2 regions of the Hypericibacter sp. genome follow, and region 2 is predicted to be linked to the other one. Evidence: predicted binding sites of a transcription regulator. Region 2 holds the regulator's gene; the other holds the start of a gene.
The links. The regulator PhoB, encoded in region 2, activates phosphate uptake and scavenging genes when phosphate is short. The targets are predictions, from matches to a motif close to TNTCATAAAACTGTCA.
Positions count from the first base shown of each region.

Region 1: pstS (phosphate ABC transporter substrate-binding protein PstS) is a predicted target of PhoB. The motif match lies at 2,083-2,098, and genes of this name have one in related genera.

Region 1 covers NZ_JBOHKS010000159.1:42,763-47,257, forward strand. Annotated here, with positions in the region: gene pstC (phosphate ABC transporter permease subunit PstC) at 1-796, opposite strand, end outside; gene pstS (phosphate ABC transporter substrate-binding protein PstS) at 903-1,961, opposite strand; gene ACREE8_RS12295 (hypothetical protein) at 2,505-2,726, opposite strand; gene ACREE8_RS12300 (hypothetical protein) at 2,959-3,144, shown strand; gene ACREE8_RS12305 (mechanosensitive ion channel domain-containing protein) at 3,263-4,495, opposite strand, start outside.
Region 2 covers NZ_JBOHKS010000045.1:1,644-6,138, reverse strand. Annotated here, with positions in the region: gene ACREE8_RS03320 (hypothetical protein) at 1-82, opposite strand, end outside; gene ACREE8_RS03315 (hypothetical protein) at 244-735, opposite strand; gene phoB (phosphate regulon transcriptional regulator PhoB) at 1,007-1,711, opposite strand; gene phoU (phosphate signaling complex protein PhoU) at 1,722-2,450, opposite strand; gene pstB (phosphate ABC transporter ATP-binding protein PstB) at 2,498-3,274, opposite strand; gene pstA (phosphate ABC transporter permease PstA) at 3,341-4,495, opposite strand, start outside.

The sequences.
Region 1 (4,495 bases), on a different contig from region 2:
CATTGCCGATGACGAAAGTGACCGCCATGGTCTCGCCGAGCGCGCGGCCCAGCGCCAGCATGATGCCGCCGGTGACGCCGACGCGCGCATAGGGCAGCACGACCTTCCACATCACCTCGCGCCGGGTGCAGCCGAGGCCATACGCCGATTCCTTGAGCATCGGCGGCACGGCGTCGAAGACGTCGCGTGTCACCGACGTGATGAAGGGCAGCACCATGATCGCCAGGATTAGTCCGGCGGTGAGAACGCCGATGCCGTAGGGCGGTCCGGCAAAGATGGAACTGAGCACGGGGACCTGACCGAAAACCTCGATCAGCCAGGGCTGGACGGTGCGCTGCAGGATCGGCGCCAACACGAACAGGCCCCAGATGCCGTAGATGATGCTGGGCACACCGGCCAAGAGTTCGATCGCGATGCCCACGGGGCGGCGCAGAATGGGCGGGCAGAGTTCGGTCAGGAAGGTCGCGATGCCGATGCCGATCGGGACCGCGATGAGCATGGCGATCGCCGAGGTGACCAGCGTGCCATAGATCGGCGCCAGGGCACCGAACTTCTCCGTGACAGGGTTCCAGGATTCGGTCCAGAGGAAGCTGAAGCCGAAGGTTCCGAGCGCGGGCGCTGCGCCGATGAGCAACGACACCATGACGCCGACGAGAATGCCCAGAACGGCGAGTGCCGATGCCTGGGTCAGGCGATGGAAGAAATGATCCTTGCGGGAGAAACGGCGCGCTGCCGCGAGGCGGCTTGTGTCCATCGGAGGAGCGGCGCTGTATTCGGGCATGGCGGCTTCGGACATGCAGGCTGATCCCCAAATTTAGCAAGCGGTGAGGGGGCTTCTCGGAGCCTCCTCACCGCCTGCGCGGCACTTAAAGAACCGATGGCACTCTTCGATGACAGCCGTCTTACATGCTGCCGCTATAGATCGCCGTGCCGGTCGAGCCCTTGATGCTTTCCTTCCAATAGGCGTGGATCAGCTTCACGACGGCGTCGGGCATCGGGATATAGTCGAGGTCCGCGGCCATCTGATCGCCATTGGCATAGGCCCAATCGAAGAATTTGAGGGCTTCGATCGAGGCGGCCTGGTCGGTCGGGCGGCGCTGCATCAGGATGAAGGTCGCCGCTGTGATCGGCCAGCTCTGGGCGCCGGCCTGATCCGTCAGGATCATGTAGAAGCCCTTGGCGCTGCCCCAATCGGCTCCGGCCGCCGCCGCCGTGAAGGCGTCGGCTGTCGGGGCGACAGTCTGCCCCTCGTGGTTGACCATCTTCGTGAAGGTCAGCTTGTTCTGCTTGGCGTAGGCGTATTCGACATAGCCGATCGAACCGCCGGTCTGGCCGACGTTCGCGGCGACGCCTTCATTGCCCTTGGCGCCGATGCCGGTCGGCCACTGGACCGCCGTGTTCGAACCGACCGAGTCAGCCCATTCCTTGCTCATCTTCGAGAGATAGTTGGTGAAGATGAAGGAGGTGCCCGATCCGTCCGAGCGATGCACGATGGCGATCGCCTGGGAGGGGAGCGTCAGGCTCGGATTCAGCTTCTTGATCGCCGCGTCGTCCCATTTGGTGATCTTGCCGAGGAAGATGTCCGCGAGCGTCGGGCCGTCGAGCACCAGGTCGCCTGGATTGACGCCTTCCAGATTCACCACCGGCACCACGCCGCCCATCACGGTCGGGAACTGGGCCAGCCCCGCCTTGTCGAGCTCTTCGGGCGTCAGCGGCTTGTCCGAGGCGCCGAAGGTGACCGTGTTGGCGGTGATCTGCTTGATGCCGCCGCCCGAGCCGATCGACTGGTAGTTCAGGCTGTTGCCGCTGATCTGCTTGTAGGCATCGGCCCACTTGGCATAGATCGGATAAGGGAAGGTCGCGCCGGCGCCGGAGATCTCGGCCGCCGAGGCTGCGGTGACGAAGCCGGCTGCCGCAACGCCGGCCGCCAGAAGCCGAATGGCTTTTACAGACAAGTTCATGGGAACCCTCTCATTTGTTGAGATGCCATCTGCCGCGAGCACCAAGAACCCATTCGCCCCCGTCGCGACCTGGCGGGCCGAACCTGACGCCAAGAAGCCGTTTTAATTTATTGAAGTTGGATGAAAGTTATATGACAGCGCCTGCTGCTGCGGCAGGAAGCCTGGAGAAGCCGCCCGCGCAAAGGGATCGCTGATCCGGCGCCCAATATGAATTTTCTGCAACGAGAGAGGGGTTGGCTTCGCCCTTGCGCCCGCGTTTGCCTGCCTGCGGGCAGGCGTATTTCGAATCGCGGGGGGCGGTCGTCGAGGCGAGGGCAGGGTGTCCCATGCCCCCTGCCTCTGCATCACCGCTTATGTCGGGGATCGCTCGGAGGTCGAAGGCCATGTCACAGGGGCGGGACCGCGTCCCGTTCGGATTCAGTCGACCCGGCGACAGACAGGGCTGACAGAAATTTCCCGCGCTGCTCGCCACCGAGGGTCATGAGCACGCGCCGCGATCGAGCGAGAGATCGCCGCTACCCTGGCGCGTGCCTGAGGTAACCTTCAGCTCTTGCGTGCACCCAGGAGCAGCAGCGCCGCCCCACCGACGATGGCCGCGACGCCTGCCCACATCGGAATGTCCACGGTCTCCTTTTCCTGGACGGACAGCTCGAGGGTCCCGATCTGCGCCTCATGGGTTTTCTTGGTGTAGGTGAATCCGCCATAGGCAAGGGCGAGAACGCCGGCGGCGATCAGAACAATGGCGACGAGTCGCGATCCGTTCATGGGTGATATCTCCTTGGAATCGAATCATGATTAACCGCGGTACGGCATGGCGTGTTATATCAGGCATGTCGGAAGGCCTGGATCTCTTGAAGGCAGGTTCTCTGCCCGTCGGGCTCGGTTCCTGGGAACCTGGCAAGCCCCGCCTGCGTTTGACGGGGTTGGCGCGGTTCCACCGCGACCTCAATCGAGGCTGCGGGCATTGCAGGAACGAGCGTCGCTCAAGGAGGGTTTCATGGTTTTGCTTGCCATCAACATTCTGATCATCATTGTCATTGGCGCGATCTTCTTCTGGGTCGTCGACCGTTTCGTGCGCGACGGCCGTCTCGGCAATCTGCTCAAGATCCTGATCGTGCTGGTCTGCCTCGGCGCCATTCTCGTCCGCGTGCTCCCGATGCTCGGTGCCGGCGCGGTCTTGTAGCGAAGGCTCCGGCCGCCAGCGTCCTTTCCCGCCTGAGAGTTTGCCGCCTTCCCGGAGTTGCCGGCCGGCAGCCTCAGGATGCCCTTGCATGATCGACGAGGCCCTGCGACATCCGCCGTCATGCGGATGTCTGGGCCTCGTCTTCGTTTGGCGTGGTCTCTGCCGGCGCGGTCGTCACCGTCGGCGGCGGCAGGGAGATGCTGCGGGCGGGGGAGCGCATGTCGATCCGCTCGCGATCGAACTCCTCCTTGAGCAGACCCTGGAACCGGCGGGTCACCGCCCATTGCATGCCGGGCGCCACCTTTACGCGCGCCAGCACGGTGACGGCGAGATCGCCGAAGCTGTCGACGCCCAGCATCTCCACATCGTCCCAGATTCGGGCTTTGAATTCGGGTTCCTCGCGAAGCTTCTTCACGATCCGCTGGATGATGGCCTGCACCTCGGCGATGTCGGCATTGTAGGCCACGTTCACGCGGAAGACGGCGAAGGCGAAATCCTTGGTCGAGTTGCTGACGATGGTGATGTCGCTGAAGGGAACCGTATGCAGGGTCCCGTCGAAGTCCCGCAGCCGGATCGAGCGCAAGGTCATCAGTTCCACGACGCCGCTCTTGCCGCCGGCCGCGACCACATCGCCGACAGCCATCGTGTCCTCGATCAGGGCCGAGACGCCGCCCAGCATGTCCTTGACCATGGCCTGGGCGCCGAAGCCGACGGCGATACCGACCACGCCGGCGCCGGCGATCAGGGGCCCGATGTCGATCCCGATCTCCGAGAGGCTGATCAGCACGACGAAGAGGGCCAACACCGCGAGGCTCACCTGCCGGAACAGGGGTAGCAGGGTGCGCAGCCGGGCGGCGCGTCGCATGCCCTCGAGGGTGTGATCGTCCGGCCGGACCAGCCGCTCCATGCCGAAATTGAGCAGCTCCCACAGCACCAGCCCGACCGCGGTGATGATCGCGATCGAGATCAGGCTGCCGATGATCCTTTCGCCGCCGACCGTGGCGAGCCAGACCATGATCGGCACGCTCCAGGTTTCGGCCACGGCGAGGACGGCGATCACCGTAACCGCGGCCAGGATCAGCCAGATGATGGCATGCACATAGAGTTTGACCCGGCCGCCGAAGGAGGCATTGCGCTGGTGGATCCGGCCGGTGCGGACTTCGAGCCGGCTCCGGAGGTGGCGAACGCCCAGCATAATGACGGCAATGACGGCGGCGATGAAGGCGGTGGTCGCGGTGGCGCGGGCCAGGAACAGGATGCCGTCGCCGCCGCGCGTCAGCCAGACCAGGAGCGCGAACGCGATATAGGCCAGCACCGGCCAATGCCAGATGCTCTCGATCCAGCTGCGGCT
Region 2 (4,495 bases):
CGAGGGAATGTGACGACGCGGTGATCAAACCGCCGGCAAGGGCAATGGCGAGGAACGCCAGCTTGCGTGCTGGGAGCAGCATGTGAGGCCTCCGTTGTGACACTGGGCCTGGGATGATTGGATGAAGCAGAAGCCTAGCATCCGCCTTCCGGCCAATCCAGTACGGAGACCGCATCAAAAGTTACGAAGAGCACGGTTAGCGTCACACTCAATCGGAAGCAAGGCTGTCCTGCTTCCGATCACTCAGTGCGTGATGGTGAGGTTCACGGCCATATTGCCCGCGGGCGCCGCGTTGTTGGCGTAGAGCGAAACCGACATGCCCGCAGGGCAACTTAAACCGTTTCCGCAACCCAACGATTGCGGCGCGGTTCCGATCCGCATCACGGTCGGCTGATCATTGAGCTCCGCCACAACCAGGTTGATGGCGGGCAGCTCGTCGAGAAATGCCGGAAAGAAGCTTTCCAAAGCGCCGTGCGCACCGCTGGGCGCTGCGCCAGCCATCGAAGCGCTGTCGGATTGCTCCAGGAGCCCGAAGAGCAGGCCGGACAGAGCCGTCTCGAAACCGCCGCCCCGCAACTGGCTCATGGACTGATCCGTGAGCGGCGTGACATTCGCGAGACCGGTGGCCTCGAACAAAGCGCCGACCTCGTCCGCCGATGCGGCGGGTGCGATCAGGAACAAGCCCGAGGCGCAGGCAATGACCGCCAGCGCCAGCTTACGTGCCGGAATGAGCATGAGATGTCTCCGAGCGACTCTGTGAATGACAGGGTGGATCGGCACCCGCTGTTCCACAGTCCTCGGAGCGCCAATCCTTCCGCCCAGCGATAACCGGGATAGGGTTAAGAAAGCCGCTAGAACCGGTCAGGCGCGCTGACACATGTCATGCTGGCGAACCCGCAACGCCAATCCCCATGGATCGCGTTCGAGTTACGAGAAGGCGGGATATCGGAGAGGGCAGGCCGTGCGCCATCGGAAGCAGCCTGGCTGCTTCCGATGGCCGCAGGACCTATTGCTCGCGGTCGAGCGAGTAGCCGGCCGAGCGAACGGTGCGGATCAGATCGAAATCCGCCCCGTCATTGATCGCCTTGCGCAGGCGCCGGATATGGACATCGACCGTGCGCGGCTCGACATAGACGTCGGGACCCCACACCACGTCGAGCAGCTGCTCGCGGGTGAAGACGCGGCCCTGATGCTCCATCAGATGGCGCAGCAGGCGGAACTCCGTCGGCCCCAGATGGATGTCGCGTCCGTTGCGACGCACCCGGTGCGCGATGAGGTCCATCATCAGGTCCTCATATTGCAGATTGTCGCCATCGAGCGCCGGCCGCGAGCGGCGGAGCAGCGCCCGCAGCCGGGCGATCAGCTCGCCGGGGCTGAAGGGCTTGGTGACATAATCGTCGGCGCCGCTGTCGAGGCCGCGAACCTTGTCGGCCTCCTCGCCGCGCGCCGTCAGCATCACCACCGGCACGGCCCGGGTCTCGGGCAGGCGGCGGAGCTGCCGGCAGACCTCGATGCCCGACACCAGCGGCAGCATCCAGTCCAGAAGGACCAGATCCGGCCGGCGTTCCTTGGCGAGGAGAAGCGCCTCCTCGCCGTCACGGGCCTCGATCACCTCGAAGCCTTCGCGCTCGAGATTGTAGCGCAGCAGCGTCACGAGCGCCGCCTCGTCCTCGACCACGAGGACGAGCGGCTTGGCTTGCTGCTTCTGCATCGATTGCGGCCTAGGCGCCGGCGCGTCCGCCGGGCGTGGGTGCGATTGCATAGCTTGTGACATCCCCTTTGGGTCTGGCGATTTCGATCCCGCGACCGTGGACGAGGAAATAGACGGTCTCCGCAATATTTGTTGCATGGTCACCGATGCGTTCGATGTTCTTCGCGATGAACATCAGGTGGATGCAGGAGCCGATGTTGCGCGGATCCTCCATCATGTAGGTCAACAGCTCGCGAAACAGACTGTTGTAGAGCGAATCGACTTCTTCATCGCGGCTCCAGGCGGCGACCGCCCGCTCCGCGTTCTTGTCGACATAGGCGTCGAGAACGTCCTTGATGATGCTCTGCACCAGCTGGCCCATGCGCGGAATCGCCTGCAGCGTGCTCACGGGCTGGGCCTGCGAGATGGCGATGGCGCGCTTGGCGATGTTGGTGGCGTAGTCGCCGATCCGTTCCAGATCGGCCGAGATCTTGAGGGCGGCCACCACCTCGCGCAGATCGGAGGCCATGGGCTGGCGCAGGGCCAGCATCCGCACGGCCATCTCGCCGATCTGATGTTCCAATTCGTCGATGCGTTTGTCGGCCTGGATCACCTTCCCGGCGAGCTCGGCATCCCGGCGCATCAGCGCGTCGGTCGCCGTCTGCAGCTGGACCTCGGACAGCCCGCCCATCTGGGCGATCGTCCGGTTCAGCAGCTTGAGCTCGTCGTCGAAGGACTTGACGATATGTTCCGCGGTCATGTCGCGTCCTGCTCCCTTGGGTCGTTCGGTCTCGATGCCGCTTCGGATCAGCCGAAGCGGCCGGTGATGTAGCCCTGGGTCCGTTGATCCTTCGGGCTGGTGAAGATCTGAGGCGTATCGCCGGTTTCCACCAACTCCCCCAGATGGAAGAACGCCGTGCGCTGGCTGACGCGCGCGGCCTGTTGCATGGAATGGGTGACGATCACGATGGTGAAGTTCTGGCGGAGCTCGTCGATCAGCTCCTCGATGCGGGCCGTCGCGATCGGATCGAGCGCCGAGCAGGGCTCGTCCATCAGGATCACCTCGGGGCTGACGGCGATCGCGCGCGCGATGCAGAGGCGCTGCTGCTGGCCGCCGGAAAGCCCGGTGCCGGGATCCTTGAGGCGGTCCTTGACCTCCTTCAAGAGGCCGGCGCGCTCGAGGCTGGTCTGCACCACCTCTTCCAGCTCGCGCCGGTTGGTCGCCATGCCGTGGATGCGGGGGCCATAGGCCACATTGTCGAAGATCGTCTTGGGGAAGGGGTTGGGCTTTTGGAACACCATGCCGACCCGCGCGCGCAGCACGACGACGTCGAGATCGCGCGCATAGATGTCCTCGTTGTCGAGCGTGATCTTGCCGGTGACCCGGCAATTCTCGATCACGTCGTTCATGCGGTTGAGGCAGCGCAGGAAGGTCGACTTGCCGCAGCCCGAGGGGCCGATCAGCGCCGTCACCTCGTTGCGGCGGATGTCGAGCTCGACATGCTTCAACGCATGTTTGTCGCCGTAATAGACGTTGGCATCCCGGGCCGCGATCTTGATCGGCTCATGGCCCTTGAGGGGCATGCCGGTCGCGGCGGCGGAAGCCGGTGCGGTTGCGAGCGTCACCATCGACATGAAGCGGACCCTTTCCTACCAGCGACGTTCGAAGCGGCGGCGCAGATAGACGGCAATGCCGTTCATCAGCACCAGGAAGACCAGCAGCACCATGATCGCCGCACTCGTCTTCTCGACGAAGCCGCGCTCGGGGCTGTCGGCCCAGAGATAGATCTGCACCGGCAGCACCGTGGCCGCGTCGGTGACGCCGTGGGGCACGCCGACGATGAAGGCGACCATGCCGATCATGAGGAGCGGCGCGGTCTCGCCCAGCGCATGGGCCATGCCGATGATGGTGCCGGTCAGGATGCCGGGCATCGCCAGCGGCACGACGTGATGCGTCACCACCTGCAGCGGCGAGGCGCCGATGCCATAGCCGCCCTCGCGGATCGAGGGCGGCACCGCCTTGAGCGCGGCGCGGGTGGCGATGATGATGATCGGCAGGGTCATCAGCGACAGCACCATGCCGCCGACCAGGGGGGCCGAGCGGGGCAGGCCGAAGAAGCCGATATAGACGGCGAGGCCGAGCAGGCCGAACACGATCGAGGGCACCGCCGCCAGATTGTTGATGTTGACCTCGATCAGGTCGGTCCAGCGGTTCTTCGGCGCGAATTCCTCGAGATAGACCGCGGTCGCCACCGCCAGCGGGAAGGCCAGCGACAGGGTCACCAGCATGGTGAGGAGGGTGCCCACCACCGATCCGGCCACGCCGGCGAGCTCGGGCTCGCGGCTGTCACCAGAGGTGAAGAAGCTCCAATTGAAACCATGCTCGACCCGGTCCTGCTGGCGCAACGTGTCATACCAGCCGATCTGCTTGTCGGAGACGCGGCGCGCGCTTTCCGGCAGATCGCGCGAGATGAAGCCCTTGGCCAGCATGTCGAAGTCGGGACCGATCGGCACCGAGACCGTGACCGTCTGGCCGATCAGCGAGGGATCGGCCTGGACCATCTTGCGGATCTGGGTGTCGGCGCCGGAGCTGATGAGCGCGTTCAGATCGCGCTTGTCCTCGCGGCTGGTGACGTCGGGGAAAAGCTGGCGCAGGCCCTCGCGCAGCAGTTTGGTGTAGTCGGCCTGCATGATCGCGTCGGGATCTTTCGTCCCCGCCGGATCGATCACGGAAGGATCGAGCATCACCTCGAGGCGGACATCGGTGCGATAGAAGGCGCTGTAGCCCTTGCCGATGATGGTGAC